Linked DNA regions of Pigmentiphaga aceris. The protein of the gene in region 1 interacts with the protein of each later gene in a pairwise test. Links are inferred from orthologs where the notes say so. Each region holds a gene or a part of one and is shown in the gene's direction. Other genes may lie near its edges.

Region 1 (15,807 bases):
TGTGTGGCTACTGGCCGGGGTGTACTTCTCGTTTGTGTCCGGTCTGTATGGCGTCAGCTTCTGGCTGCCGACCATCATCAAGTCGATCGGCGTTGCCGACCCCTTGCAGATCGGCCTGCTGAGCGCCATTCCGTGGTTCTTCGGCGTGGTCGCCATGTACCTGGTGGCACGCAATGCCGACCGGGTGCGCGAGCAACGCTGGCATGCGGCCATCGCCAGTCTGGTCGCGGCCATCGGCCTGGTGATCAGCGTAAGCTTCCATGCCAACCAGTTCATCGCTATGTTTGGCCTGACCGTGGCGACCATGGGCATCATGTCCACGCTGCCGGTGTTCTGGGGCTTGCCCACGGCGTTCCTGGGCGGTGCGGCGGCAGCGGCCGGGATCGCCATGATCAATTCCTTCGGTAACCTGTCGGGGTTCACCGCACCGATCATCATGGGCCGCATCGTCGATGCCACCAAGAGCACCGACATCGGGCTTTACATGCTGGCAGCCGTGCTGGTGGTGGGGGCGGTACTGGTCTTGTGTGTGAAGCCTGAAAAGGTCCAGAATATCTAAGCACTTTTTGGATTCAAGCGCAGTGTAGATCCAGGCACTGTTCCCACCGGGCACCCGTCCCATACAAACGCCGACCGCGCCTTGCCCGGTCGGCGTTTTGCATTCTGCACGCCGTTTTTACGCGCTTTTTATAGCGCCCCCGAGAACGTATATCCCGTTTTTACGCTGGTTTTCCTACGCTGCAAGCCTACGCCCGAGCCACCTGTTGTGGCTTGGCTTGCACGGGGAGCGAAGCTCCCGGGAGAACCAACGTGGACGCCGTCTACCTCATCACTTTCGCCTTCTTTGTCAGCCTGACATTCGGATTGGCGCACTTCTGCGACGACTTGCTGCAGGGAGAGCGCTCATGACCTGGCTCTACTTGCTTAGCGGCAGCGTTGCCGCCCTGCTGCTGGTCTATCTGGTGTTTGCCCTGTTCAAGCCGGAGAAATTCTGATGAACGCCGAATTTGTCGGACTGCTGGGTCTTTACCTGGCCGTCCTGTTTGTCATCGCCCCCTTCCTGGGGCGGTATATCCGCGTGGCGGTGGAAGGTGGCGGCGGAACGGGAGCCCGGTTCATGACCGCCTGGGGGCGACCGCTGGAACGCGGCTTCTACCGCCTGGCTGGCGTCAACCCGGATCGGGAAATGGGCTGGAAGCAATATGCTGTGTCGCTGCTGGCTTTCAGCGCGCTAGGCGTGCTGGTGCTGTATGCGCTGCAACGTCTGCAAGGCGGCCTGCCCCTGAACCCGGCTGGCCTGCCCGACATCTCGCCAGATTCCGCTTTCAATACCGCCATCAGCTTTGTCAGCAACACCAACTGGCAAGGCTACAGCGGCGAGGCGACCATGAGTTATCTGACGCAGATGCTGGCGCTTACCGTGCAGAACTTCGTGTCTGCCGCGACCGGCATTGCCGTGTTGTTTGCGCTGGTGCGCGGCCTGGTTCGCCATCAACTGAGCACCATCGGCAACTTCTGGGTCGATCTGGTTCGCATCACCTTGTACGTGCTGCTGCCGCTGTCATTGCTGCTAGCCGTGGCGCTGGTTGGCCAGGGTGTGATTCAGAACTTCGACGACTACAAAGTCGTGCAGACGATAGAAACCGTCAGCTACGACAACCCGCGTGTGGACGCAGTTGGCACACCGTTGAAAGACGCCCAAGGCGTTGCGCTGACCGACCCAGCCACCGCCAGCACGCAGAACATTGCGATGGGTCCGGTGGCGTCTCAGGAAGCCATCAAATTGCTGGGCACCAATGGCGGTGGCTTCTTCAATGCCAACTCTGCTCATCCGTTTGAAAATCCCACTGCATTAAGCAACTTCCTGCAGATGCTGGCGATCTTCCTGATCCCGGCTGCGCTGTGTTTCACCTTCGGAGAAATGGTTGGCAATCGCTGGCAAGGCGTGGCGATTCTGTCGGCAATGACGGCGCTGTTCGTGGTGTTTGCTGTCATCACCGGGCACTTCGAACAGCAGGCCAATCTGATGCTGGCCCAACCCGGTGTGGACGCGGTGCATTCCTCGCTGGCTCCGGGCGGCAACATGGAAGGCAAGGAAAGCCGCTTCGGCATCAGCGCCACCGCATTGTTTGCCGTGGTGACTACTGCCGCATCGTGCGGGGCGGTCAATGGCATGCACGACTCGCTGACGGCCATGGGCGGCTTGTCGCCGATGTTGTTGATGCAGCTGGGTGAAGTGGTGTTCGGCGGCGTGGGCTCGGGGCTGTACGGCATGTTGGCCTTCGCCATTCTTGCGGTGTTCATCGCCGGCCTGATGATCGGACGCACGCCGGAATACCTGGGCAAGAAGATCAACGCCTTCGACATGAAGATGATCGCCGTGGTGATTCTGGTGACGCCGCTGCTGGTGCTCACCGGCACCGCCATCGCCGTGATGACCAGTGCAGGCCAGGCCGGCGTGCTGAACCCGGGCGTGCATGGTTTCTCGGAAATCCTGTATGCGCTGTCTTCAGCCGGCAACAACAACGGCAGCGCCTTTGCGGGCCTGTCGGCCAACACGCCCTTCTACAACGTGTTGCTTGGCCTGGCGATGTGGTTCGGCCGTTTCGCGATCATCGTCGCGGTGCTGGCCCTGGCAGGGTCCATGGCCACCAAGCGCCGTATCCCGGCCGGCCCCGGCACCATGCCCACCACCGGCCCCCTGTTTGTCGTGCTGCTGATCGGTGCCGTGCTGCTGGTGGGTGCGCTTACCTACGTGCCGGCGCTCGCACTCGGCCCGGTTGCCGAACATCTTCAACCTTGATTGTCACGGAACACTGACATGAGCAAGTTCCATCATCCTGTCGCGACGACGGCCACGGCCGCTCGCGACGCTGATATGCCGTCGGCAATGCCTGCGGCCAAACCCTTCGGCCTGTTGTCCGGCGCGCTGCTGATGCCCGCACTGATCGACAGTTTCCGCAAACTTTCACCCGCTGCGCAGATCAAGAACCCGGTGATGTTTGTGGTGTACGTGGGCAGCATGCTGACCACCGTGCTGTGGATCATGGCCGTGCTGGGCGAGGCCGAAGCGCCGGCAGGCTTCATTCTGGCGATCACCATCTGGCTGTGGTTCACGGTGCTGTTCGCCAACTTTGCGGAAGCCTTGGCCGAAGGCCGTGGCAAACAACAGGCCGCTGCGCTGCGCGGTCTGCGCACCACCGTCATGGCGCGTTATTTGAAAGACTTCCGGCTTGCCGATGCCAAAGGCGCAAACGCCGATGCCTGGCGCAGCCGCACCACTGAACGTGCCTCGGCCGACCTGCGCAAAGGTGACGTGGTGCTGGTCGAAGCCGGCGGCACCATCCCTGGCGATGGCCTGGTGCTGGCTGGTTTGGCCTCGGTCGATGAGAGCGCCATCACCGGTGAATCGGCCCCGGTGATTCGCGAATCGGGCGGTGATTTCTCATCCGTCACAGGCGGCACGCGGGTCTTGTCGGACTGGATTTTCGTAGAGATCGTGTCCAACCCGGGGGAGAGTTTCCTGGATCGCATGATCGCCATGGTGGAAGGTGCCAAGCGCCAGAAAACACCGAACGAAATCGCGCTGACCATCTTGCTGGTGGGTCTGACGATTGTGTTCCTGCTGGTCGTGGCCACCTTGCTGCCCTTCTCGCTGTATGCGGTGAACGCAGCCGGTGCTGGTTCAGTGGTCACCGTGACCGTGTTGGTGGCGCTGCTGGTGTGTCTGATCCCCACCACCATCGGCGGCCTGCTGTCTGCCATTGGCGTGGCCGGCATGAGCCGCATGATGCAGGCCAACGTCATCGCCACATCTGGCCGTGCGGTGGAAGCCGCTGGCGACGTGGACGTGTTGTTGCTGGACAAGACCGGCACCATCACCTTCGGCAATCGCCAGGCCTCGAACTTCCTGCCGGCGCAAGGCGTGTCGGTGCAGGATTTGGCGCAGGCCGCACGCCTGGCCTCGATTGCCGATGAAACCCCGGAAGGCCGCAGCATCGTGGTGCTGGCCGACCGCGTGACGCAATCGCAGGCCGGGGCGGTCGATGGCGTGGCCGTGCCCTTCACTGCCCAGACACGCATGAGCGGGCTGGACCTGGGCGAGCGCGTGCTGCGCAAAGGCGCGGTCGATTCAGTGGCTACCTGGGTCATCTCGCAAGGCGGCACGGTCAGTGACGCCACCCGCCGCCTGGCCGACGACGTGGCGCGCCGTGGCAGCACCCCGTTGATGGTCAGTGACGGTGCGCGCGCACTGGGCATTGTCGAACTGAAAGACATCGTCAAACCCGATATCCAGGCGCGCTTTGGTGAGCTGCGTGGCATGGGCATCAAGACCGTGATGATCACCGGCGACAACAAGCTGACAGCGGCCAGCATTGCGGCCGAAGCCGGCGTGGATGATTTCCTGGCGGAAGCCACGCCCGAGGCCAAGCTGAAGCTGATTCGCAGTTATCAGGCTGAAGGTCGCCTGGTGGCGATGACCGGCGACGGCACCAACGACGCGCCGGCCTTGGCCCAGGCAGATGTGGCCGTGGCCATGAATTCCGGCACACAGGCCGCGAAAGAGGCCGGCAACATGGTCGACCTGGATTCCAACCCGACCAAGCTGATCGAGATCGTGGAAATCGGCAAGCAGATGCTGATGACACGCGGGTCGCTCACCACCTTCAGCGTGGCCAACGACGTGGCCAAGTATTTCGCGATCATCCCGGCGGCGTTTGCGGCGGTGTATCCGCAGTTGGGCGTATTGAACGTGATGCAGCTGACCACGCCCTCGTCGGCCATTTTGTCGGCCGTGATCTTCAACGCGTTGATCATTGTGGCGCTGATCCCGCTGGCCTTGAAAGGTGTGCGTTACCGCCCGCTGGGTGCCGCCGTGCTGCTGCGTCGCAACCTGCTGATCTATGGCCTGGGTGGCCTGCTGGTGCCCTTTGTCGGCATCAAGGCCATCGACATGATCCTGACCGTGCTGGGGCTGGCCTGAGATGCATGGGCGTGATGCTCTCATCTGATTCGGCCCAATTGCCTTGCCTCTGAAACTGTCGCGGGTGCCCCCAGGCATCCGCATCTTGAATACGGAACACTTCCATGAACAGCCCTACTCTTCCTATTCCCTCGGATGCCGGTCAACGAGGCACCCACGGTGGCACCCCCGCCCGCTTCCCCGAACGCAGCGGCGTGCTGCGCCCTGCCCTGGTCTTGTTCGCGGCCTTGACGCTGGTCACCGGCGTGCTCTACCCGCTGGCCACTACTGGCGTCGCCAAACTGATGTTTCCCTTCCAAGCCTCGGGTTCGTTGATCGAACGCGACGGCAAGGTGGTCGGATCGACCCTCATCGGCCAAGCCTTCAGTTCACCGCAATACTTCTGGGGACGCCCGTCTGCCACTGGCCCGATGCCCTACAACGCCAGCGCATCCAGCGGTTCCAACCTGGGCCCAACCAACCCGGCGCTGCGTGATGCCGTCGTGGCCAGAATCGAAGCGTTGCGCCAGGCAGACCCTGGCAATAGCGCGCAAATTCCCGTGGACCTGGTGTCGACCTCGGCCAGCGGGCTGGACCCACACATCAGTCCGGCAGCCGCCAACTATCAGGCGGCCCGCGTGGCGCGTCTGCGCAAGCTGTCGCTGGATAACGTCCATGCGCTGATCCAGGCGCACACCGAACGGCCCCTGATCGGTATATTGGGCGAGCCGGTGGTGAATGTGCTGACGCTGAATCTGGCGCTGGATGAAGCGAAGCAGCAATAAGCGGCGTGGTAGCTGGGGTTAGGAGATCCAGCCAAATCCGCCCATGCTTGATTTTTCCCCGGCCTGATATTTTCATTCGCATCCAACCACGATGGCCTCAACCAGCCCCGACCGCCCCGACCCTGACGCCTTGCTCGAACACCTGAACGCCGCCGACCGCAACGCGGCGCGCGGCAAGCTGCGGGTGTACTTCGGTGCGTCGGCGGGCGTGGGCAAGACCTACGCCATGTTGCAGGCGGCACGCGCCCAACACGCGGAAGGCCGCGACGTGGTGGCCGGCATCATCGAGACCCACAAACGGCGCGAAACCGAGGCGCTGCTGGTCGGCCTGCCTGTGCTGCCGCGCAAGCAGATCAGCTATCGTGGCCACACGCTGGAAGAATTCGACCTGGACGCTGCGCTGACGCGTGCGCCGTCCTTGATTCTGGTGGACGAGATGGCGCACTCCAACGCGCCGGAATCCCGCCATGCCAAACGTTGGCAAGACATCGAAGACCTGCTGGCGGCCGGCATCGACGTGTGGACCAGCCTGAACGTGCAGCACCTGGACAGCCTGAATGACGCGGTCAGCGGCATTACCGGTGTGCGCGTCTGGGAGACCGTGCCCGACACGGTCTTCGATGCGGCCAACGAGATCATTCTGGTCGATCTGTCGGCCGATGAACTGCTGCGCAGGCTGAAAGAAGGCAAGGTCTATCTGCCCGAACAGGCCCGTCATGCAGCAGGCAATTTCTTTCGCAAGGGCAATCTGTTTGCGCTGCGTGAACTGGCCCTGCGCCGCACGGCCGAACACGTTGACGATGACGTGCTGGAATATCGCCAGGACCGCTCGATCGATGCCGTGTGGCGCACCCGCGAAGCGGTGGTTGCCTGCCTGGCGGGCGACGCCGATGCCGACTACGTGGTGCGCAATGCGCATCGCCTGGCGCAGCAGCTGGAATGCGAGCTGCATGTGATCACCATCGAAACCTTGCGCGTCAAACCGCAAGGGGATGCTGCCCACGACCGCCTGCAAAGTGCGCTGGCGCTGGCCGATTCATTGGGTGCTCGCACCGAGACCCTGGCAGGCGGCGACATGGTAGATGCCGTGGTGCGTTACGTGCGCCGGCACAACGTCACCAAAGCGGTTGTCGGGCGCGGGCGCGCCGGTCGCTCGCCGGTGCTGCGCTGGTCCTTGTCGGCCTTGTTGTCAGCGGTGCTGGCACCCGGTTGGATCTGGCACCGCCATAGCTTTGCTGACCAGTTGGCAGCGGCCTGCCCCGGCATGGACGTGATCCGGCTGGGTGCCCCCACGGTTGCTGCCGCGCCCATTCCGCGCCGCGATCCCAGTACCGTGAACAACACGCCCGCGCCCAAGGCAGGCAAAAGCTGGGCTGCGTATGCGTGGGCGCTGCTGTACTGCGCCGTGGCCACCGGCTTGTCGGCGCTGGTCTTCCCGATCCTGCATCAGACCAACATCGTGATGCTGTTTCTGCTGGCGGTAGTCGTCGTTGCATTGCGCCACGGGCGCGGCCCGGCCGCCTTGGCTGCACTGATCAGCGTAGGTTTGTTCGACTTCTTTTTTGTGGACCCGATTGCCTCGTTCGGCGTGTCGGACGTGCAGTACCTGCTGACCTTTGTGGTGCTGCTGGGCGTGGGCATGGTGATCGGCCAACTGACCGCCGGGCTGCGCATGCAGGCAGAACGTTCGGTCAAACGCGAGGCCGATGCACGGGGCTTGTACGAATTCGCGCGCGAGCTGTCGTCGGTGCTGATGCCCGAACAGATCGTGGACTCTGCCGCCACCTTCATCCACGCCGCCTTCGGGTCGCGCTGCGCCTTGTACATCCTGGGGCCAGATGATCGACTGAAGCTGGCATCGCGTGAAGACAATGGCATGCAGGCGCTGGAATCGGCGCTGGCGCAGTGGGTCTACGACCACGGGCAGGCCGCAGGTGCAGGCACCAACACCTTGTCGAACAGCCCCTTGCTGTACCTGCCTTTGAAGGCACCCATGCGGGTGCGCGGGGTGCTGGCAATCGAGACGCCAGCCGGTGAATCGCTGGCCCGCCCCGATGCCCGGCGTGAACTGGAAGCCTATGCCACCCTGATCGCGATCGCGCTGGAACGTCTGCACTACGTGGAGGTTGCGCAGCAGGCGCTGGTCAATGTGGAATCGGAAAAGCTGCGCAATTCGGTGCTGGCCGCCGTGTCGCACGACCTGCGCACCCCGTTGACGGGTCTGATCGGCACGGCAGAAACCTTGATGCGCACCGCACAAGACCTGCCATCCAACGTTCAGGACGACCTGGCCCGGATGCGTGACCAGGCCCAGCGCATGCACGCGCTGGTGGTCAACCTGCTGGACATGGCGCGCCTGCAAAGCCGCGAAGCCCCGTTGCGGCGCGAGTGGCAGTCGATGGAAGAACTGGTGGGTGCGGCGTTGGCAGTCATGCGTGAGGCGCTGTTGCGCCACCCGGTGCGAATTGCCAGCTTGTCCGCGCTGCCCCTGGTGGAGTGCGACGGCGTATTGATCGAACGCGTCTTGTGCAACCTGCTGGAAAACGCCGCCAAATATGCCCCCGTCGGCAGCGCCATCCACATGGATGCGCAGGTCGATGGCGAACTGATGCGCGTATCGGTCACAGACCACGGCCCTGGTGTGCCGGAAGGGTCCGAGCGACGCATCTTCGACAAGTTCACACGTGGTGAACGTGAGTCGGCCACGCCCGGCGTCGGCCTGGGCCTGGCAGTATGCGAGGCCATCATCAGCGCGCATCAAGGCCGGATCTGGGTAGAGCGTGCGGACGGAGCCGGTGCCCGGTTTGTCTTCACGCTGCCGCTGGGCACGCCGCCTGCGATGCTGGCGGAACTGCCAGAGGATGTGGAATTGCCGAATGAACAGGCATGATGGATTGAGCGAAACTGGTCGAGCGAATCGGGCTGAACCTCTGTAAAACTGAAGACCAAGCTGACTCATAAAATTGGTGAATTACCTGGACACCAGACAGTTGGCAACACACCCGCCGAATGTCCAGGAAATGCAGAACGACGCATTGAAACGAGCACTGAAACAAGCACGGAGATCCACACAGCAATGAACACGCGGACGAGCACCACGGCGCTGGAAAAAACCGCGCCCATCAACGGTTACCAGCCCACCTTGCTGCTGATCGAAGACGACTTGAACATCCGGCGTTTCGTGCGCTCTGCATTGGAAGCCGAAGGCTGGGTGGTGTTCGAAGCCGAGACCGTCAAACGTGGCTTGATCGAAGCCGGCACGCGCCATCCTGATCTGGTCATTCTCGATCTGGGCCTGCCCGATGCAGACGGCATGACCTTGATCACCGAGCTGCGTGGCTGGACCGACGTACCGGTGCTGGTGCTGTCGGCCCGCAGCGCGGAATCCGACAAGATCGGCGCGCTTGATGCCGGCGCAGACGACTACCTGACCAAGCCTTTTGGCGTGGGTGAACTGGTGGCACGTGTGCGCGTGCTGCTGCGCCGACAGGTGCGGCTGGCGGGCGAACATTCGGCGGAAATCAACTTCGGCAACATCAACCTGGACTTGTCGCGTCGCACCGTGACCAAGGCGGGTGAACACCTGCATCTGACCGCCATGGAGTACCGGCTGCTGTCAGCCCTGGTATCACAGCGCGGCAAGGTCATGACCCATCGGGAATTGCTGCGCCAGGTATGGGGGCCAAGCCATGTGGAAGACAACCACTACCTGCGTATTTACATGGGCCATCTGCGCGGCAAGCTGGAGGCCGATCCGGCACAGCCCGTGTTTCTGCTGACGGAAGTGGGTGTGGGGTATCGGTTCGCGGGCTGACTCCAGGGGGAGCAGATTCGCTGCTCGGCTTTTACCTTTTTCTTATACAAACGCCCGGATTATTGTCTCGGCATTTATGCGCTTCTCTCTACTGTGGCGGCTCGCTTGAAACGCTTGTCACCTCAGGAAGAAATGCATGTCTTTGCCACGTATTCCCCAGCGCTTGGCCGCAGGTTTTTTTGTCGTCGCCGGTATCGCATTCAGCCCGTTTGCACTGGCCCAGTCAACGGCGACTGAACCTGGCTCAACCCCTGCCAGCACCTCGTCCGACTACACCCTGACCGCCAATCTGTCACTGGCCAGCGAGTACCGCTATCGCGGCCTGATGCAGACCAACAGCCACCCCGCACTGCAAGGCGGCTTCGATCTCAATCATGCCAGCGGTTTCTACATCGGCAACTGGAATTCCAACGTCAGCTGGCTGGACGACAGCAGCCCGGCGGTATCCGCGCCGCTGGAAATGGACTTCTACGCCGGTTTCAAGACCAAGTTGGCCAACGACGTGATGCTGGATGCTGGTGTCTTGCGCTACTACTACCCCGGCGACTATCCGACCGGCTACACCAGCCCAAACACCACCGAGGTGTATGCAAGCGTGGGTTACGGCGTGTTCAATTTCAAATACTCGAATGCACTGACCAACCTGTTCGGTTTCGCGGGCAGCAGGCATAGCCAGTACTACGACCTGAGCGCCAACCTGGACACCGGTTTCTGGGGCCTCACGGCCAATGCACACGTGGGATACCAGTATGTCCGCAACGTAGCCGACGCGTCGTATCTGGACTGGAAACTTGGTCTGTCCAAAGAACTTGCCAAGGGCTTGACGGTGTCACTGGCTTACGTGGACACCAACGCCAAGCGCAGCGTCTACACCAATGCCAAAGGCCGCTTCATGGGGCGAGAGGCCGCCTTGCTGACGCTTACCCAGGCTTTCTGATCGCTTGTGAAGGATCGTGCCCGGCACCGTAAACCGGGCACATCGCATTGACGCAATCTTTACGGTCAGCACGCGTTTCTTTGCGAGGGGTTTATGCGGCAATTCCTATATTGGAATCCTTATCCACTCGCCGATACGGTCACCGCAGATGCGGGGACCGCCGATCACAGACATGGCCTCACGACAGTTTCATCATCAGTCCACGTACTCCCCCTTGCTGATGGCGCGCCACGCTGCGCCGCAAGCACCGCTTGCCGAATCCGTCCAGCTGACGCTGCGTGTGGAAACGCGCGATGCACTGGGCGTGCGGCGCGCCTTGCATGCTGCACTGGGAGATTCCGTGGACATCTATGTGATGAAAGTCGACCACGCGCGCGCCTGCGTCACGCTGTCGCTGCGCACCACGCGCAGTGGTGTTGACAGCCTGATGCACGCGATCATGCGTGACCTGCCCGGTGCCGAATTCGGTCGTGTGCAGCCTTCGATCAGCGCGGCCACGCACTAAGTCATGACATATCTCATGACTGAAGTTTTTCCCACCCGACCGGCCCCTGCTTCGACGACATCTGCGGACAGCGAGGCCAGCCGTTCAAGCCTGCCATGCAAGGCTGAACGCGCGCAGTTCACCGGCATCTGGCTGCCCATGATCACCCCCATGCGCCACGGCAAGGTGGACATGGACGCCGCCGTGCAACTTGCCGATCACTATCGGCGTGCAGGCATCACGGGCCTGGTGTTGTTCGGGTCCACTGGCGAAGGCAACTTGCTCAGCACGGCCGAGAAGTTGGCCATGGTGCAAGCCGTGCAGACCTTGCCCGACGCCCTGCCCATCGTTGTTGGCATGGGCGGCGTCGACACCCGCAAGGTCTGCGATGACATCCGTCGCCTGGATCGCCTGAATCTGGCGGGTTACCTGGTGCCCCCGCCCTACTACCTGCGTCCCTCCGCAGACGGTATTGCCTGGCACTACCATCAACTGGCGCGCGCCACGCAGCGCCCCTTGATGCTCTACAACGTACCCAGACGCACCGGTGTTGCCATGGATGTTGCGACCCTGGAAACGCTGGCACGCGACCCGCAGTTTGCTGCCGTCAAGGAATGCGATCCCGACATGCTGGATACCCTGGTCCGACGCAATGCAATCCCCGTGCTGTGCGGCGAAGACGATGCGTTTCTCGACCACGCCCTGCGCGGCGGCCAAGGTGCCATTCCCGTCGTGGCGCACGTATTCCCCCAACGCATGGTGGAAGTAATGCGTCTGGCGCACGCGGGTCAGGCCGACACAGCGCGAAGCTTGTTCGATCCGCTGCGCCCCTTGATCCGGCTGCTGTTTGAAGAACCCAGCCCGGCTCCAGTCAAAAAGCTGCTCGCATCCCAAGGCTGGATTGCAGACGAGCTTCGCCTGCCCATGACACCCGCATCAGATGCACTAGCCGCCAGAATCGACAAGGCAATGCTGCGGATCGATGCGCCTTCCACAGAGCGGCAGCGCGCAGCTTCTACTCTCTTCAGCCAGTGAATTCAAGACACTTATAGGGCTGACGTCGGTATTGACGGTCAAGGTAAGATCGGCGCGGGCGCTTGCATCCAGGCGCCATCCAACCTGGAGCTTCGCCATGCTGACAATGGTCATCGATCCCCGCCGCGCCGACTTGGGTCACGGCCTGCTGGTGCAACGCATTCTGCCGTTCGCCAAACGGCGCATGGTCGGGCCGTTCATCTTTCTGGACCATGCCGGTCCGGTTCAGTTGCCCGCGCAGGAAGTACGCAAGGTGGATGTGCGACCGCATCCGCACATTGGCCTGTCCACGGTCAGCTACCTGTTCAGTGGCAATGTCACGCACCGCGACAGCCTGGGCGTCAAGCAGGTCATTGTGCCGGGCGAGGTCAACTGGATGACGGCCGGGCGTGGCATTTCCCATTCCGAGCGTTTCGAAGACCCGGCTGCGTTTGCCGGCCAGGGCCTCGAACTGCTGCAGTCCTGGGTGGCGCTGCCCGAAGCCGATGAGGAAACCGACCCCAGTTTCGATAACTACCTGGTCGAAGCGCTACCGGAAGCACGCGACGGCGATATCTGGATGCGCCTGATTGCTGGCGAAGCCTACGGCCTGCACAGCAAGGTGAAAACCCATTCGCCGCTGTTCTACGTGCATGCGGTGCTGCAAGCCGGTGCCAGCTTCACGCTGCCGCGTGGCTATGAAGAACGCGCCATCTACATCGCGTCAGGCAGCATCGAGGTAGGCGGCCAGCCGCACGTGGCCGGCCAGATGCTGGTGTTCGACCGTGTGGGAGACGACCCGACCCTGAAAGCCGGTACCGCAGGCGCGGTGCTGATGCTGCTGGGCGGTGATTCGGTTGGCCCACGCCACATCTGGTGGAACTTCGTGTCGTCGCGCAAGGAGCGCATCGAACAGGCCAAGGACGACTGGGAATCCGGCCGCATTGCGCTGCCGCCTGATGATGACGAAGAATTCATTCCGCTGCCGCACCAGGCAGCCCCGCCGCGCATCGAACCCTTGTCCTGATCTGATTCAGAACATAAGACACTGAACCGTCTGGCAACGGTTCAGCGTCTGATCAACGCTTTATCAACGCTTGATCAGCCCCATCCCATACCGAATACGCAACTGAGCCGCGAGCAAGGACACGTAGGCAGCCACTTCCACCAGCTCTTCCATTACCTGCAACTGTGGTTTGGGCAGATTGAAATCATGCCAGCCATGACCCTCGGTATTGGTCGACACCAAAATGGCGATGACGCTCAGCCCCAGCTGCAGCAAGGGAAACTGGCCATTGCGAATCAACTTCCATATGACCCGCCACAGCCGGTGGCGCAATATCAGGTAGGCGCTGACTGCCAGCAGCAAACCAAGAAACGGATAAACCGCCGGTTTGTACCAAAGCAGGCTGGACGAAAATCCCGGCCCTTCTTCATTGATATGAATGGGCTTCAGAAATACTGCGCCCCAGCTCAATTCACGGCCGATGAATATCAGCCAGAACGGGGCCACCATCAGCCAGAAACGATGTTCCACCCTGTCAACAGTGCGGGCGGCGTAGGCAATGGCAAGCATCAACCCGATCAACAACACGACGACCTGGATGTTTTCCACTGCGCCGTTCTCCCAGCCCATACGAGCCGGCATGACAAAGGACAGCGGATAACAGGATAAAAGGCCGAGAAGGACAAATCCGGTCAGCAGCCTGACCGGGTGAAGCAAAGCATTGCGATACATGAAAAAATTGGGGGACGATAAATCGACCCCCAATGTATTACATGAAGCTGTCATCCAGTTGTCATGTACCACTCGCTTTCAATACCGACGCAATATCACATCGATATTTACGGCTTGCCAAGGAAATCCATTTTGCCCAGCGGCACCCCATTGGCACGCAAAATCGCGTAGGTGGTGGTCAGGTGGAAATAGAAATTCGGCAGCGCAAAGGTCAGCAAATAGGCCTGCGCCGTGAACTGAATCGGCGCACCACCAATCTTGAGTTCGATCACACGGTCCGCACCCGCGTTGATCAAGGCCGAATCGACACTTTTCAGAAAATCGACGGTTTTGGCAATGCGTGCCTGCAGTTGCTCGATGGTGGTTTCGTCGTCTGCAAAGCTGGGGATCTCGATTCCTGCCAGGCGAGCCGCACAACCCTTGGCGGCATCGGTGGCGATCTGGACCTGGCGCGCCAGCGGGTACATGTCAGGGGCCAGCCGGGCATCGACCAGCGTCGCCTCTTCGATCCCGCTGAGCGCCACGTGCGCCGCCGCCTTGTCGAGCACGCCCGACAGATTTTCGAAACCACGCAGGAACACTGGAACGGAAGCTTGATAGTAGGAGAGAGACACGGAGATACCCCTGGCTGATGAATGCCAGCACTCTATGCGCCTTGCAGGACGCGGTCAACGCAGGTCACCGCAGACACGATGCGTAGGAATTTTTACCTGACCTTCCTAGCCATTGGACGTGCAAGCCGCTACAAACTCGACTCCCCATCCCTGGAGCCTGATCTTGGCCAACCGAAGCTACCTGTATTCCACCAACGTCGTACCCGACCACCACGCCGCTCCCGCCGAACGCAAGCGAATCGGCATCTCGGAATGGGCCTGGGACACCCCGCTGGTCTACAGGCTGCTGCTGTCGGGCAACCCACGGACCTGCCCCTCGACCATCTGGAATCTGCCCGAAGAGATTGCGATCGTGGGTGACTACGCACAAGGCGTGGAAAAGCTTCGCGCGTTTCTGTCACGCATCACCCTGCCCGACGCACAGCCGATGATCGCCGAGGCGCTGGCCTTTCTGGATGACACGGACAATCAGCAAACCTGGCTGGTGCTGGAATCCGGCGAGCTGTACGACATGGAAGACGATGACATGGCGCAGCTCAATGCGCGCATGCTGGCCAGCATCGAACAGGTAGACCAGGACGCGGAAGCCATGCTGACCGCCCTTCAGCCGGGCTACCGTGGCGGACCCGACAGCGCGCACCAGACATCGGAAGAAGCCTTGGCCGAACTCGGCCTGGATAACTGGTCGAACGTGCTCTACTTCGATCTCACCGACTGATTTTCACCCACGGAACCTCCATGATCGAAGTCCACCACCTGACCGAATCGCGCTCGCTTCGCATTACCTGGCTGCTGGAAGAGCTTGGCCTGGACTACCAACTGGTGGTGCACACGCGCGACCCGGAAACGCGCCTGGCACCGCCCGAACTGGAAGCCATCCACCCGCTGGGCAAGGCCCCTGTGATTCGTGATGGTGAACAAGTGGTCTTCGAATCGGGTGCCATCGTCGAATACCTGGTGCGCCGTTACGGCAACGGCCGTCTGGCCCCGGCAATCGACACGCCGGACTACTACCGCTACCTGCAATTCCTGCATTACGCCGAAGGCTCTGCCATGCTGCCGATGCTGCTGCAGATCTACACCCGCCGCCTGGGCGACGGCGTGGCAGCGCTGCAACCGCGCATCGACAGCGAAATGCAACGCCATCTTGGCTTCCTGAACAGTGAGCTGGCGGACAGGGAATTCGTCGTTGGCAATGAACTGAGCGGTGCGGACATCCAGTTGTCTTTCGTGGCGCAGTTGGCGCTTCGCCTGTGCGGAACCGATGCCTACCCCAACCTGACCGCATTCGTCGCCCGCATCGAAGCACGCCCCGCGTACCAGCGCGCCATCGAAAAAGGCGGTGCCTGAGCCCGCTCGGCACCCTTCTGAACACTCAAATCCCCTGCAGGCCCACCATGCACGACATCACGATCTATCACAACCCGTCCTGCGGCACGTCCCGAAACGTGCTGGAGA
Region 2 (15,296 bases), 1.4 Mb from region 1 along the record:
GATCGACTCGGACACCTTGCAGTACGACGATGTCCGCCAGGTCAGCGTGTTCACCGGCAACGTCGTGCTGACCAAGGGCACCCTGATCATCCGTTCCGACCGCATGGAATTGCGGGAAGACGCCGAGGGTTATCAGACCGGTATTGCCACGGCCAACAAGGGCAAGCAGGTCTTCGTACGCCAGAAACGCGAAGGCGTCGAGGAATACACCGAAGGCACGTCCAACCGGACGGAATACGAAGGCAAGACCGAGCGCATCTTCTTCATCGACCAGGCGCTGGTCAAACGCCTGGCCTGCGGCGTGGTGCAGGACGAAATCCGTGGCCAGGTCGTGATCTATGACCAGCGCACGGAAACCTACAGCGCCCAGGGCGGCCCGCGTTCACCTCAGGCCAACCAGCGCGTGCGCACGGTCATCCAGTCCAAGACCGCTGGCACGACCGAAGCCCCGTCGGGCCCGCCGGCAACCGCCTGCCCGCCCACTGCCTCCACGGCAAAGCCGGCTGCTGGTGCTGCCGCCAAGCCCGCCGCGCCGGCCGTCAAGGCACCGGCTCCCGCGACCGGAGCCCGTCAATGACGGTGGATGCACGCCATGCCGATGCAGGTGCGTCGGTCACGCAACCGCTGTCCGCGCACGGCAAGACCGGCAAGCTGGTTGCCACCGGCCTGCGCAAGTCCTACGGCGGCCGCACGGTCGTCAAAGACGTATCGGTCGATGTGAACAGCGGTGAAGTGGTTGGTCTGCTCGGCCCCAACGGTGCGGGCAAGACCACCTGTTTCTACATGATCGTCGGCCTGGTGCCGGCAGATGCGGGCCAAATCTCCATCGACAACGAGGTGGTCACGCCCCTGCCTATTCACCAGCGCGCGCACCGTGGACTGTCTTACCTGCCGCAGGATGCGTCGGTGTTTCGTCGCCTGTCGGTCGAAGACAATATCCGCGCCGTGCTTGAACTTCAGCGCGACGAGCGCGACAAGCCGCTGAAGAAAGCAGAGATCGAGGCCCGCCTGGATTCGCTGCTCGATGAACTGCAGATTCAGCATATTCGTCCGAACGCCGCTATTTCGCTGTCGGGCGGTGAACGACGCCGCGTGGAAATCGCACGCGCACTGGCCACCAGCCCGCGCTTCATCCTGCTGGATGAACCGTTTGCCGGTGTCGATCCGATCGCCGTGATCGAAATCCAGCGCATCGTGCGTTTCCTGAAAGGCCGTGGCATCGGCGTATTGATCACCGACCACAACGTACGCGAGACGCTGGGCATCTGCGACCGCGCCTACATCATCAGCGAGGGCACGGTGCTGGCTGCCGGCCACCCCGACGAGATCGTGATGGACCCGGCCGTGCGCCGCGTCTATCTCGGCGAACACTTCAAGATGTGAGGGCGTCAGTCATGTCGATCCCTTGCGTGCGCTAGGCCATGCTCAAGGCCTCGCTCCAGCTTCGCACTGCGCAGCACCTGACGCTGACGCCCCAACTGCAACAGGCGATTCGCCTGCTGCAGTTGTCGACGCTCGAACTCGAACAAGAGATCGAACAAGTCCTGCGTGACAACCCGCTGCTGGAACGCGAGGACGAACCGGCCCAGGTTTCGCTGCACGCCGACAATGACATGTCCAACGGCAGCGACACCTCGCATCAGGACGCGCCCGAGCCCGCCCAGGAAGTCGACATGGAGCGGGACTCCACCACCGGGGGCGAAGATGCGCCGCCGATGCGTGAAACCGATTCGCTGTGGAACGACCTGCCTGCCTCGCGCGGCGACGATGACGACGAACCGAGCGGTCCGCAGATCGCCGCCAGCACCGCCACGCTGCGCGAACACCTGCTGGAACAGTTGTCGGTCACGCTTGGCTCGGCCCGTGACAAGGCGCTGGCACAACTGCTGATCGATGCACTGGATGACAACGGCTACCTGAGCGTACCGCTGGAAGAAGTGGCAGAAATGTTGCCGCCGGAACTGGAAATCGACCAGGACGAACTGCGCACGGCGCTGGCCCTGGTGCAGTCTTTCGATCCGCCTGGCGTGGGTGCGCGTGACACCGCCGAATGCATCGGCCTGCAACTGCGCAATCCCGATGTCACCCGACTGCCCGAAGCACGCGATCCGTCGGTGCTGTCCTGCGCCCGCGCGATTGCGCGTGCGCACTTGCCCTTGCTGGCGGCACGCGACTACGCCAAGCTGCGTCGCAGCCTGAAGTGCGATGACGACACCTTGCGCTCGGCGCAGGCGCTGATCCGACGTCTGACGCCGCGTCCTGGTTCCCAGTTCTCTGCCACGGCGGCCGACTACGTGGTGCCCGACGTGGTGGTGCGCAAGCTTGGCAAGCAGTGGGTCGTGCATCTGAATTCAGAAGCGATGCCACGTCTGCGCATCAATCATCTGTACGCCCAGCTGCTCAAGAGCGATCGCAGCTGCGCCCATGCCGGCCTGTCGGCACAGCTGCAAGAGGCCCGTTGGCTGATCCGCAATGTGCGCCAGCGCTTCGACACCATCCTTCGGGTGTCGCAAGCCATTGTCGATCGTCAACATGGCTTCTTCGATCATGGTGAAGTCGCCATGCGCCCGCTTGTGCTTCGCGAAATTGCGGATACACTGGGGCTGCACGAGTCGACCATTTCTCGCGTCACTACGCAGAAGTACATGCTCACGCCGTTCGGTACCTTCGAACTCAAGCATTTCTTCGGTAGCCATGTCGCGACGGAAACCGGTGGTGCCGCATCGTCAACCGCGATACGCGCCTTGATCAAACAGCTCGTCAGCGCGGAGGATCCTACCCAGCCGCTTTCGGACAGTCAGCTTGCTCAGACCCTGGGTGAACAGGGCATCGTGGTCGCGCGCCGCACCGTCGCGAAGTACCGCGAAGCACTCCAGATCCCGCCGGTTTCCCTGCGCAAGTCGATCTGAAATGCCCGCCGCAACATGCGGCAATGATCAGGGCAATCCCCTAGCGTGCTGTTGCCAAAAGTTGCTTGAAGCGTAGCGATCGGACCCGATCTAATAGGTGTTGGCGACGCGGTCTCCACCACCTGCCAGCCACCTCGATTGCGTGGCAAGACAGCCGGCACTGCTGGCGCAACGCAAACGATGTGGCACGCAGTGCGGGCCACCCGGCAAGCACCGGATTTCCGGCAAGCGGCCAGTCCCGGGAGACTCAACTTCCGGGGTTTCAACGCTCGAAGGAGGGCTTTACATGAATCTGAGCATCAGCGGTCATCATCTCGAGGTCACCCCTGCTATTCGCGAGTATGTGATGAACAAGCTCGCGCGTGTCCTGAGACACTTCGATCATGTCATCGATGTGAACGTGGTTCTCTCGGTCGAAAAGTTGATGCAGAAGGCCGACATCACCATGCACGTGACCGGTAAGGATCTCCACTGCGAAGCTGAAGACGAAAACCTGTATGCCGCTATCGATGCACTTGCCGACAAGCTTGACCGTCAATTGTTAAAGTACAAAGACAAAGTCCAGCAGACTCGCGTTCCCGAAGCGGTCAAGAAACAATATGTCGCGTCCGACCTATAAGTTTTAGGCATCGCGCCTCGGTCTCAGTGACCGAGCGACATTGAGCAGACAGGCCCGCCGGAATGCGGGCCTTGTTGTTGGATGGCAGCAAATGCACGGCATTTCCCGACACGTTCGCGTCGATCGGTTTTTTGGCCCCGGGACAAGCAGGGCTATAATCGCCCGCTGTCCAACAGGAGATGTCCGTCTGCGGGCGTGACAGAAGCTGAATATCAGCTGAAAATCAGCATGTACGTTGCGTACATTGATTTACTTTCCGGCTCACTCCGGCCCACGCTCGCAAGCCAGGCGCAGATAGAACATGAATCTGATCTCACGGATCCTGCCTCCTTCCAACATCCTTCTGGATCTGGAAGCGACCAGCAAGAAACGCGTATTCGAACAGGCTGGACTGCTGTTCGAAAACAATCACGGCATCGCCCGCTCGGCGGTTTTTGACAGCTTGTTTTCGCGCGAGCGCCTGGGCTCTACCGGCCTGGGTCAAGGCGTGGCGGTCCCGCATGGCCGGATCAAAGGCCTGACCGACGCGGTCGCCGCCTTTGTGCGCCTGTCGGCCCCGATCCCCTTCGACTCGCCGGACGGCAAGCCTGTTCGCCTGATGGTGTTCCTGCTGGTGCCGGAAAAGGCTACCCAGCAGCATCTGGAAATCCTGTCCGAACTGGCCCAGATCCTGTCGAACAGCCAGCTGCGCGACACGCTCAGCACCGAGACCGATGCCGGTGCGGTGCATGCCGTGTTCAGCCAATGGGTACCGGCGGAAGCCTCGTAAAGCCATGCTGACCATCCAGACCCTGTTCGACGAGAACGCCGAGAAGATGTCGCTGACGTGGATCGCCGGCGAGTTGGGCGGCAGCACGCATGCATTGCCCGACGAGTGCCTGGGCGCATCCGATCTGGTTGGTCACTTGAACCTGATCCACCCGGCCCGTATCCAGGTCTTTGGTCACTCCGAATACGCGTACTACCAGCGTTTCGAAGCGCGCAAGCGTCATCACCACCTGGATGAACTGGTCAGTGGCGGCGTGCCCGCGCTGGTCATGGCCGAAGGCCTGGTTGCGCCTGACGACCTGATCGAACATTGCCGACAGTCCAACGTGCCGCTGCTGGCGTCGCCGCTGCTGGCATCGCAGGTGATCGACCTGCTGCGCATCTACTTCGCCAAGAAGCTTGCGGCCACCACCACGGTACATGGCGTGTTCATGGACGTGCTGGGCATGGGCGTACTGATCTCGGGCGAATCCGGCCTGGGCAAAAGCGAACTGGCGCTGGAACTGATTTCGCGCGGTCATGGCCTGGTGGCTGATGATGCGGTGGAATTCAGCCGCATCGCCCCGAACATTGTCGATGGCCGCTGCCCGACCTTGCTGCAGAACCTGCTGGAAGTCCGCGGCCTGGGGCTGCTGGATATCCGCGCGATCTTCGGCGAGACCTCGGTACGCCGCAAGATGAAGCTCAAGTTGATCGTCCATCTGGTGCGCAACACCTCGATGGAAGAACACTACGAGCGCCTGCCGATGCAGGCACTGACCCAGGACATTCTGGGCCTGCCGATCCGCAAGGTGGTGCTGCCGGTTGCTGCCGGCCGCAACTTGGCGGTGTTGGTGGAAGCCGCCGTGCGCAGCGCCATTTTGCAGCTGCGCGGCATCGATACCTTGTCAGACTTCATGGATCGCCAGATGCAGGCCATCCACGACAACGACTGAACCCGACCTTGAGGCTTGGCCCGTGGGTAGCTCGCATGCCACAATCGACCCCGTGTTAAGCGTCGTCTTCATTACTGGCATCTCGGGCTCAGGAAAGTCCGTGGCGTTGCGCATGCTGGAAGACGCGGGATATACCTGCGTCGACAACCTGCCCGTCCGTTTCCTCCACGAGTTCATCGGCATCGCGCATGACGAGCATCTGTCGCGCGTTGCCGTGGCGATCGACGCCCGTTCGCCGGGCGACATCGCCGAACTCCCCGACGTCATCACCGCCCTGCGCGCCCGTGGCACCGAGCTGCGGGTGGTGTTCCTGGACGCCAGCACCAGCACGCTGGCGCTGCGTTATTCAGAAACCCGCCGCCGCCATCCCCTGACCGACCGTCTGCAACGCGGTGGCACGCCGCCCTCGCTGGAAGCCTGCATTCTGGCCGAGCGCGAATTGCTGGCCCCGCTGTCGGAACTCGGTCATCTGATTGACACCACGAACCTGACCCCTGGTCAGCTGCGTGCGTGGGTGCGTGACCTGATCAAGGCAGACCGCCTGCCGCTGGTGCTGACTTTCCAGTCGTTTGCGTTCAAGCGCGGCATTCCGCTCGACACCGACCTGATGTTCGATGTGCGCTGCTTGCCCAACCCGCATTACGACCCGGTGCTGCGTCCGCTGACGGGCTGCGATGCGCCCGTGGCGCAATACCTGTCGGCCTTCCCGACCGTGAATGCGATGGTCGATGACATTGCGGGGTTTGTGGAACGCTGGCTGCCGCAATACATGCAGGACACCCGCAGTTATCTGACGGTCGCGATCGGTTGCACAGGTGGTCAGCACCGTTCGGTCTACATCGTTGAACGGCTTGGCGAACGATTCGCCGATCGAGGACAAGTGTTGATACGCCATCGCAACCAGCCGCATCTGCTGCTGCCGGTGCCCGACGGCCACGCGCCGCTTTCTACCTGACAGGACCCGTGCCGGCCATGCAGATCCGCTGCGTTTCTCATACGCTTTCTCGCACGTTCTCCCATACGCTTCCCGTCGCCATGTTGGCGGTTTCATTGCTGATTGCCGGTTGCGGCAGCAGCCCCAAGCGAGACAGCAGCACGGCCAGCAGCAGCGGTGGCGGCAGTTCGCGCGGCGGTGGCTACTACAAAGATGACGGCCCACCGGACCGTCCGCCCTCAGACCTGGAACTGGTGCCCGACGCAATGCCTGCGGTCGAACCGCTGGCCAGTGGCCCGAACCGCCCCTACAACGTGTTCGGCAAAAACTACACCCCCGACACGTCCGGGCGGCCGTATCGCGTGCAGGGACTGGCGTCCTGGTACGGCAAGAAGTTCCACGGCCAGAAGACCTCCAACGGCGACACCTACGACATGTACGGCATGAGCGCCGCACACACCACCTTGCCGATTCCCAGCTATGTGCGTGTCACGCGCGTGTCCACTGGCAAGACGGTGCTGTTGCGCGTCAATGACCGGGGTCCGTTCCACAGCGACCGCATCATCGACTTGTCATACACGGCGGCCGTGAAGCTGGGCATCCTGGGTGCGGGCAGTGCCGAAGTGGTGGTCGAACATCTGACGCCTACTGAGATCGCCCGCATTCGTGCTGAACGCGCGGGTGAACAAACCGAATACGCCAGCCGCGCACCGGCGACGGTGGCCATGCTGGAAGCCTCGGCTGCCGCCAGCACGGTTGCCCCGGCCCCGGCCTATATCAATACGCCTGCACCCTCGACCGGATTCGGCTCGCAAGACAGCTTGCCCGCCGACACGATTGCGGCAACTGCGCCCATTGCGTTCGGAGCGGCCCCGTCGCAAATCGAGGCCTTGCCGCCACCGGCACCGATGGCCCCCAGGCCAGTACCGGCTGCGCAGCCTGCCTACCCGTCTGCGTCGGCCGCATCGGCAGGCTTGTCAGCACCCAGCACTGCGGCGGCACCAGTATTGGACGGCGTGTATCTGCAACTGGGCGCGTTCAGCGGTCAGCAAAATGCCCAGGACCTGCTTGGCCGCCTGCGCAGCCAGCTGACCGACTGGGCCGAGCCGCTGCGCATCGTGCTGGTCGGCAACCTGCATCGTGTTCGCATCGGTCCGTATGCAGACCGTGTCACTGCGCAACTGGCGGCCAACCGGCTGCAGCAGCGGGTGAACATGACGGCGATGATCGTCACGCAATAAGCGGACGGCAAGGGGCCACAAGACAGTGGCTCCCTTGCGGACTGACATTACGTACGGCGCATCTGCTTGTGCCATCCCATACGCAGAACCCCTCACGGACAAATCGCTGTCGCAGCGCCCTGCCCGCGAGCCACACACCGAATACTGAAGCATCGCGCCCTTTGCGGAATCGCCATGCCTATGTTTGCGGCAAATGGGCTGGCTGGCGGTTTACCTGCTGGTCAGCTGCTTGATCTGAGCTTCAGCTTGCTTGCTGGCTTGATAGCTGGACTGGCTATCAACACCTCTGCCAGCCCGAACGTCAGCCCGAACGTCAGCCCGAACGTCAGCCCGAATGTCAGCCCGAACGTCAGCCCGAATGTCAGCTCAAATGTCAGCTCGCCAGCCAAGCTGCCGTTCAGTTTTCCGATTGGCCTGATCGGCGCAAACGCTCAGCCTTCAGTCCTCGTCTTCCTCTGCGTCATCTTCCTGCGCCTTGCGCAGTGTCAGCGCGTGCGCGTACAGCGCATCTCGCGGCACACCGGTAATGCGCGATGCCAGGCGCGCGGCGTCGCGCACGCTGGCCACTTCCATCAACCATTGCAGAATTTCGCCTGCACGGCCGTCGATTCTTTCTTCCGTTGCTACGGGCGGCGCGCTGATGATCAGCACAAATTCACCCTGCTCGCGGTGCGGTGCGTCGATCCAGGTCAGCGCCTCGCTGGCCGGCAAGGTCACGATTTCCTCGAAACGCTTGCTCAGTTCGCGGGCAATGGTAATGCCACGCTCGGCACCGCAGGTATCCACCACGTCGCGCAGCGTGTCACGCAAACGGTGTGGCGACTCGTAGATCACCACGGGCGCAGGCACCGCCGTCCATTGCGCCAGCCAGCGCTGACGCGCCACGCGCTTGGACGGCGCAAAGCCGGCGAAGACGAATGCCGGGTTCTCGTCGGTGGTCACGCCGCTGCCCATCAAGGCGGTGATGACGGCGCTGGCTCCCGGAATCGGCACCACGGTGAAACCTGCTTCGCGCACCGCACGAATCACCCGCGCACCCGGGTCGCTTACGCCCGGCGCACCCGCGTCGGACACCAGCGCCACACGCTCGCCCGCCGTCAGTCTGCCGACGATGGCCTGGGCCGCTTGTGCCTCGTTATGGCGGTGCGCAGCAATCAAGGGCGTGCGAATGCCCCAGGCATCGAGCATGGGACGGGTACTGCGGGTGTCCTCGGCGGCGATCACGTCACAGCGCTGCAAGGTCATCTGCGCACGCAGGCTCAGGTCGCCCAGGTTGCCGATCGGCGTGGCCACGACATACAGCGTGGATGCGGGCCAGTGCTGGGTGGCAACGCGCTCGGCCAGACGGGGCCAGACACTGGCGGCAGACGTCGCGATGTCGGATACATCCACACGCGCGTCGGCCGCATCAGCGGCAGTGTGGGCCGCGTCAGCCCCCGTAACGGGCAAGGGTGCCGCGTAGGCGTCGTCGGCATCGACGGCACCGGAAGAAGAAGGATCGATATGCATGCCGCCAGAATACCCGAGCAGGCGGCGGTGTCATGACGGATAAGTCGCGCGTGCTCAGTCCCGAGGCACGTCTGTTGGCAACACAACGACGCGCCCGCAAGCGGTGGCTGGCAAAAACGCGAACGGCGGCAGGTGAAACGCAGCCTGCATCCCCAACCAAGATCAAGGTCCGGCCAACAGGAAAGACCGCTGCCGCCGACGCACCATCATCAGGTTTCACACGGACGGCCCTGGACACGAGCGGACGAGAACTTGCGCGTCAGTCCCCCACCCAGCGCCACGGTGCAGAGCAAGAAGCGCTTGCACTTGCCCATCTCGAAAATGCTGGCTTGCAACTGCTTGCCCGCAACGTTGCCAGTCGGGTGGGCGAACTCGACCTGGTCATGCAGGACGGCGACATCCTGGTGTTTGTCGAAGTGCGCGCCCGCAGCTCATCGCGCTTCGGCGGCGCAGCGGCCAGCGTGACCTTCGCCAAACAGCAGCGCCTGACCCGCGCAGCCCAAGTTTTTCTGAAAACCGCATGGCGCGGCCCCGTACCACGCTGCCGTTTCGATGTCGTGGCAATCTCCCCGGAAGGCATCGCCTGGTTGCGTGACGCCTTCACCCCCAGTTACACCTGACGCGCACCGCGCAGCGCATGCACACCCGCAACAAGCCTGCACCCATGAGCCTGCATGCCATAATCCGCGCATGGATCTGACAGCCCGGGTCACCACCCACTTCCGCGACGCGATCGCGCTTCACGAACATGCCCTCGACACCTTGCCGGTTCTGACCGCCACGGCGATCGAGGCGATCTTCTTTGCCATCGCCAACGATGGCAAAGTGCTCGTTTGCGGCAACGGCGCTTCGGCAGCCGACGCACAGCGGTTCGTTTCCCACATGATCGGCCGCTTCGAGCGCGAACGGATGCCGCTGGCAGCCATCGCGCTTACTGCCGACACCGCCATCGTGACCGCGATCTCGAACGATCTCGGTTATGACCGCGCGTTCTCGCAGCAGGTGTATGCGCTTGGACATCCGGGCGACATCCTGGTGGTGTTGTCGGCCAGCGGCAATTCGCCAAGCGTGCTGCAGGCCATCGTCGCCGCGCACGAGCGCGACATGCGGGTGATCGCATTGACCGGTCACGGCGGCGGCGACGTTGCCGCGCTGCTGACCGAAGAAGACATCCACCTAAGCGTGCCGCACGAGCGCACGCCACGCATCCAGGAAATCCATCTGTTGCTGCTGCACGCCTTGTGCGACGGCATAGACGCCCAATTGCTAGGAGAAACCTGACATGACCCGTACTTCAATTGCATCGACGCTGCGCCCGATCGCCCTGGCCCTTGCCATCGCTTCCGGAGCAGCGGTACTGCAGGCCTGCGCGCCGATTCTTCTCGGCGGTGCCGCGATGGGTGTGGGTGGCATGGCGGTTACCGACCGGCGATCGGTGGGCATCCAGGTGGAAGATCAGAATATCGAGTTGAAGGCCGGCAGCCGCATCAGCGAAAAATTCGGCGACGCCGTGCACGTGAACGTCAACGCCTACAACCGCAAGCTGCTGCTGAGCGGCGAAGTGCCTAATGAGAACGCCAAGGCTGAAATCGAACGCCTGGTCGGCAGCATCGAAAACCTGCGTAGCGTGGTCAACGACCTGGCCGTGGCACCTGCAAGTTCGCTCACCACCCGGGCCAACGACTCGGTGCTGACCGGCAAGGTCAAAGCCACCTTGATCGACGCCAAAGACCTGTTCTCGAACGCATTCCGCGTCAACACCGACCGGGGCAACGTCTACCTGATGGGCATCGTTACCGAGCGCGAAGGCAAGCGCGCCTCGCAACTGGTGTCCACCATCCCCGGCATCCTGAAGGTTGTCGCTGTCTTCGACTACATCAGCGAAGGCGAATTGCAGGGCCTGTCCAAGGCCGAAGCCGAACGGCAGCAGGCCCGCGCCAACGCTGCACCGGTACCGCAATAAGGTCTGTTGACGGCTCACACCAAGCTGTCAGGAAGGCCGGAGTAAACTCATGGAACTTCCTGCACGTGGCCCTGGTCTGACCGGGGCTTGCGTGCAGCGCACGGTTGCCATGGCGCGATTGCCCGCGGCAACCGGAAACGGCGACGCGCACCCCGCCCCCCATGAGACCCGCCATGACTGCTTCCAGCACTGCCCCCCCCCTTCCCGCCAACCCGGCAAAACGCGGCCCCGCGAAATTCATCGTTGGCGCGGCGTTGGCAGCAGTCGTTGCAGCAGGCGCATGGTTTACGCTGGCACCCGCGCCCAAAGCGCCGGACGCAACCTTCACCTCGATCACTGGCGAAAAGATCACCACGGCCAGCCTGCGCGGCAAGGTCGTGCTGCTGAACTTCTGGGCCACCGACTGCGTCACCTGCGTCAAAGAGATGCCGATGATGGTGGACACCTACAAGAAGTACGCGCCGCAAGGCTACGAAATGGTGGCCGTGGCCATGCGTCACGATCCGCCGAACTACGTCTTGAACTTTGTCGAGACGCGTCAACTGCCCTTCAAGGTTGCACTCGACCCGATGGGCGAGCACGCCAAGACCTTCGGCAATGTGCAGATGACCCCCACGTCTTTGCTGATCGACCGTGAAGGTCGGATTCTGAAGCGCTATCTGGGTGAGCCCGACACTGCGGAATTCCACGCGGCGATCGAGAAGGCGCTGGCTAGCTGAGCGGCGCAGAGAGTCTGGCATCAAGACGCGTGATGCACATCACGCGTCTCACGATAGTCAATAAAAACGCAGTCCCACTATTGCTGACCGCATCGCCGCTAGATTGATATCGCGGCAAGCCCCTGCAATGCCTGAATCAACTTGGGCTTGGGTGCCGTCAACACATCGTCCTGAATACTGCACACCACCGACTTCAGCAATTCAGTGGTGTTGAGTTCAGTGCGCGTTGCCAAGCTCTGCAAGTCTTCGCTGACTCGCACGGGCACCTTCATCGACAAACGACGTCGTGCCACACCGCGATGCTCGGGAAACCTGACCAAAGCCTTGGCATGCATTGCCTTCAGCTTCGTTGCAAGCTGTGCATCGCCTGCGGCCTGGTGCAAAAAATAGCTCAGCAATACCCGCCGAAAATCTGTCGAGGCGCGGTGATCAATCGTGTGCACGGCGTAGTCCAGCACATCCACATAGATGGCAGGCAAGTTGGCTTCGATGGACGCCGTCGCCTCTTTGCGCGTCTTGCTGATGGCCGGCGTGGACTGTGCAGGGATCGATACGGTGGTGTCACAGACGTCGCACACGCCAACAAGAATGTTCTTCGCGACAGAAGACCCATCACTGAATGGAACGTCGCGTCGGCGAAACGTGGTGACGACGAGATCCGCACAGTGGCTGCACACCGCCCTGCTCTGGTCGCCTTCCTGGAAGATCTTCATGGACGTTCTCATTGGTGCACGCTGATGATTTTGGCGCAGTCATTCGACCCCTAAAAATACGACAATCTTCGTATAGAAAACAAGCTGATATTTGCTTGATGCAATCGAAGAGCATAGAAGGCATTGATGCGAGAGATATGCAAAGTGGACGTATCAGTCCAAGCGCGAAAGTACTGACACAGCGGTAATTACGCGCCAACTAACGCGCGGCCACCGTCGACGCCAACGCACGCCCTGCCAACCAACCGAAGGTCAGCCCCGGGCCTAGGGTGATACCAGGTGCGGGGTAGTTGCCGCCCATCACCGATTGCATGTCGTTGCCGACCACGTAAAGCCCGGGGATGGGCTGGCCAGTGGCGTCTAGCGCGCGCGCATGTGGATCGGTGGCAATGCCGTGGGCGGTGCCGATGTCGCCTGCGTAGACTTTCACGGCGTAGTAAGGGCCGTCAGCCAGCGGGGCCAGGCAGGGGTTGGGGTGGTGATCGGGATCGCCCAGGTAGCGGTTGTAAGCGGTGCTGCCTTTGCCGAAGTCGGTGTCTTCGCCGGCTGCGGCCAGGCGGTTGTAGCGGGCAATGGTGTCTGCCAGCGCAAGCGGGTCGATGCTTAGTTGTTGCGCCAATTCAGCCAGGGTGTCGCCGCGCAACAAATATCCGGCGTCGATCAGATGTTGACGCGGTCGACCGCCGGGCAGCGCCAGTCCCAAGCCCCATATGTCAATGAAGCGTTGGTCGCACACCAGGAAGGCCGGGATGCTGGGCACCTGCGCATGTGCGGCATACATGGCTTCGACAAACGCGTGGTACGAGGTGGCCTCGTTGACGAAGCGGCGGCCTGCGCTGTTGACGGCGATCAAGCCAGGTTTGGCACGGTCCCATACCAGGTGGGGGTAGCGTTGCACGCTGCCATCCGGGCGCGTGAGCAACGACACAGGTGCCCAGAATGCGGCATGGGTGTGGCCGGTTCCCAGTGCTGCACTGGCACTTGCGGCAATGCGGATGCCGTCGCCTGCGTTGCCTTTCGGGGACATCGACCACGGCCCGGTGGGGGCAGGATATTGTTCGTTGCGCCGTGCGGCATCCCACGGGAATCCACCGGTTGCCAGCACGACACCGCGGCGTGCGTGAATGCGTTTGGGCGCGCCATTGTCGTGGACCACGACACCGATCACTCGACCGTTTTCATCACGCACGAGCGCTTGCAGATCGGCCTTCAGGCGATACGCAATGCCACGCTGAAGCACTTGTTCGAACAGCTGCGCTGCCAGCGCATTTCCCAGCAGCAATCGCGTGCCGCGATGGTAGCCACGTGCACGGTCACTGACGTAGCGCAGCACCAGTTTCATGCCGTGTTTCCACGATGCAAAGGATCGCGTGACACGCAGCAGATGCTTGGCGTCGGTGATGTTGATCATCATGCCGCCCAGCACCAGAAACTCGGGCAAGGGGTCGCGCAACTCTTTGAAGTGCCGGCCTAGTTTGCGGCCATCAAATTCGGGGGGATCGAGCGAGCGGCCGCCCATCGCAGCCCCTGGCAGGTCGGGGTAGTAATCAGGCGAGGCAGTGCGTGCCACCAAGCGCAACACACCCTGGTGCGTGAAGTCTTCCAGCATCTTCGGGCCGGCATCCAGATAGGCGCGCAGCATGTCCGACGGTGCGGAATCCCCGACGGTTTGTTCCAGGTAGGTCCAGACTTTGTCGAAGGTATCGGGGTGACCGGCACCGGCTGACTGCGCATTCAAGGGCAGCCAGACCGCACCGCCCGACACGGCCGTCGAGCCGCCGATGCGATCGGTCTTTTCCAGCAGCAGCACGTTCAACCCCGCCAGCTTGGCGGTGATCGCCGCAGCCATGCCGGCAGCACCGCTGCCTACGATGATGGCGTCAACGGTTTCGTCCCAATCTCCATGATCGGGTTGGCGACTGGAAGCGTGGACGGCCGTCATGATCCCGATCCACCCAGCGATTTTCCGCCATCGACAAACAAGACCTGACCAGTGATGAACCCCATGTTGGGCGACACCAAAAAGGACACGGCGCGTGCGATGTCTTCCGGTCTGCCTGCCTTGCCTGTGGGTTGCAAGGCCAACTGCGCGGCAAGCCGTTCGGGCGTCAGTGCCTGCAGAATCGGCGTGTCGATCAGGCCCGGCGCAATGGCGTTGACGAGGATGCCACGCGGGGCCAACTCCATTGCGCTGGCGCGCGTGTAGCCCACCACGGCCGCTTTCGACGCCACATAGTGCGGATGGTTTTTCGCGCCCAGATAGGCACGCGACGCGATGTTGACGATGCGCGCGCCGTCTTCCATCTTGCGTGCTGCTTCCTGCGTCAAGGTGGCGACGGCCACCAGGTTGATCTCGTAGATGCGCCGGAAATCTTCGTTGGTCACATCCAGGAATTTGCGTTCGTCGAACAGGCCGGCGTTATTGACCAGCGCACGCAGCGGCGGCAGCTCGCGCACCAGCGCGCGCACTGCGGCTTCGTCGGTCAGGTCGATGGCACGGGCATCGACATTCAGGCCCTGTGCACGCAAGGACGCGGCTTCCTGTTCGGCCAAGGGGCCGTTGCGGTCTACCAGGATGACCTGGAAGCCGTCGCGTGCCAGTTGCTCGACGGTGGACCGGCCCATGCCGCTTGCGCCGCCCGTGACGAGCGCAAGGCCCAAAGGCGAAATGCCGTCTGCGATACCGGTGTGATGCGGGTCTGCAAGCGGCTGCGCACCACTGACGTGATCCACGTTGGACGTGCTCACAAGACTTTCACCGGCTTGTCCAGCTTCGTCCCGCGTGCCTGGATTCATAGCGTTGCTCACGTCCACTGCCCCCCCTGTCTGCACACTCATCCCCTTCCCTCACACCGCCAGAAAACCACCGTCGACAGGCAGCACCACACCCGTCACATACGTCGCCATGCTTGACGCCAGAAACACCACCGGTCCGACCACTTCGTCTGCCGTGCCTAGCCGGGCCAGCGGCGCACGGTTGGTGAAC

What was found.
Region 2: the proteins of FXN63_RS17860 (region 1) and FXN63_RS23920 interact in binary tests that used the Escherichia coli proteins (3 or more experiments, as listed by UniProt). The link is inferred for Pigmentiphaga aceris from one-to-one orthologs.

Annotation. Positions count from the first base shown.
Region 1 is NZ_CP043046.1:4,125,368-4,141,174, forward strand. What follows is about bases 5,500-8,838. They hold FXN63_RS17860 (sensor histidine kinase), read left to right. Parts: upstream 5,500-5,839; coding sequence 5,840-8,638; downstream 8,639-8,838. Other genes in these bases: kdpC (potassium-transporting ATPase subunit KdpC), read left to right, coding at 5,500-5,748. In the rest of the region: FXN63_RS17835 (MFS transporter), read left to right, coding at 1-559; kdpF (K(+)-transporting ATPase subunit F), read left to right, coding at 906-995; potassium-transporting ATPase subunit KdpA, read left to right, coding at 995-2,803; potassium-transporting ATPase subunit KdpB, read left to right, coding at 2,879-4,984; more of kdpC, read left to right, coding at 5,089-5,499; two-component system response regulator KdpE, read left to right, coding at 8,870-9,562; FXN63_RS17870 (TorF family putative porin), read left to right, coding at 9,699-10,499; FXN63_RS17875 (hypothetical protein), read left to right, coding at 10,672-11,004; dapA (4-hydroxy-tetrahydrodipicolinate synthase), read left to right, coding at 11,020-12,018; FXN63_RS17885 (pirin family protein), read left to right, coding at 12,116-13,024; FXN63_RS17890 (hypothetical protein), read right to left, coding at 13,088-13,807; FXN63_RS17895 (DUF1993 domain-containing protein), read right to left, coding at 13,843-14,349; FXN63_RS17900 (DUF7822 domain-containing protein), read left to right, coding at 14,513-15,067; FXN63_RS17905 (glutathione S-transferase family protein), read left to right, coding at 15,088-15,699; arsC (arsenate reductase (glutaredoxin)), read left to right, coding at 15,747-15,807. UniProt on the Escherichia coli protein: Member of the two-component regulatory system KdpD/KdpE involved in the regulation of the kdp operon. KdpD may function as a membrane-associated protein kinase that phosphorylates KdpE in response to environmental signals.
Region 2 is NZ_CP043046.1:5,552,276-5,567,571, forward strand. Bases 2,736-5,563 are described here. They hold FXN63_RS23920 (PTS sugar transporter subunit IIA), read left to right. Parts: upstream 2,736-3,829; coding sequence 3,830-4,297; downstream 4,298-5,563. Other genes in these bases: FXN63_RS23910 (RNA polymerase factor sigma-54), read left to right, coding at 2,736-2,909; hpf (ribosome hibernation-promoting factor, HPF/YfiA family), read left to right, coding at 3,196-3,528; hprK (HPr(Ser) kinase/phosphatase), read left to right, coding at 4,302-5,231; rapZ (RNase adapter RapZ), read left to right, coding at 5,284-5,563. Outside these bases: lipopolysaccharide transport periplasmic protein LptA, read left to right, coding at 1-577; lptB (LPS export ABC transporter ATP-binding protein), read left to right, coding at 574-1,383; more of FXN63_RS23910, read left to right, coding at 1,422-2,735; more of rapZ, read left to right, coding at 5,564-6,186; FXN63_RS27315 (septal ring lytic transglycosylase RlpA family protein), read left to right, coding at 6,267-7,406; FXN63_RS26835 (hypothetical protein), read right to left, coding at 7,628-7,795; rsmI (16S rRNA (cytidine(1402)-2'-O)-methyltransferase), read right to left, coding at 7,845-8,915; FXN63_RS23945 (YraN family protein), read left to right, coding at 8,948-9,535; FXN63_RS23950 (phosphoheptose isomerase), read left to right, coding at 9,606-10,196; FXN63_RS23955 (BON domain-containing protein), read left to right, coding at 10,198-10,878; FXN63_RS23960 (TlpA disulfide reductase family protein), read left to right, coding at 11,052-11,597; FXN63_RS23965 (hypothetical protein), read right to left, coding at 11,696-12,310; FXN63_RS23970 (FAD-dependent oxidoreductase), read right to left, coding at 12,510-14,252; FXN63_RS23975 (SDR family NAD(P)-dependent oxidoreductase), read right to left, coding at 14,249-14,980; FXN63_RS23980 (SDR family NAD(P)-dependent oxidoreductase), read right to left, coding at 15,158-15,296. UniProt on the Escherichia coli protein: Seems to have a role in regulating nitrogen assimilation.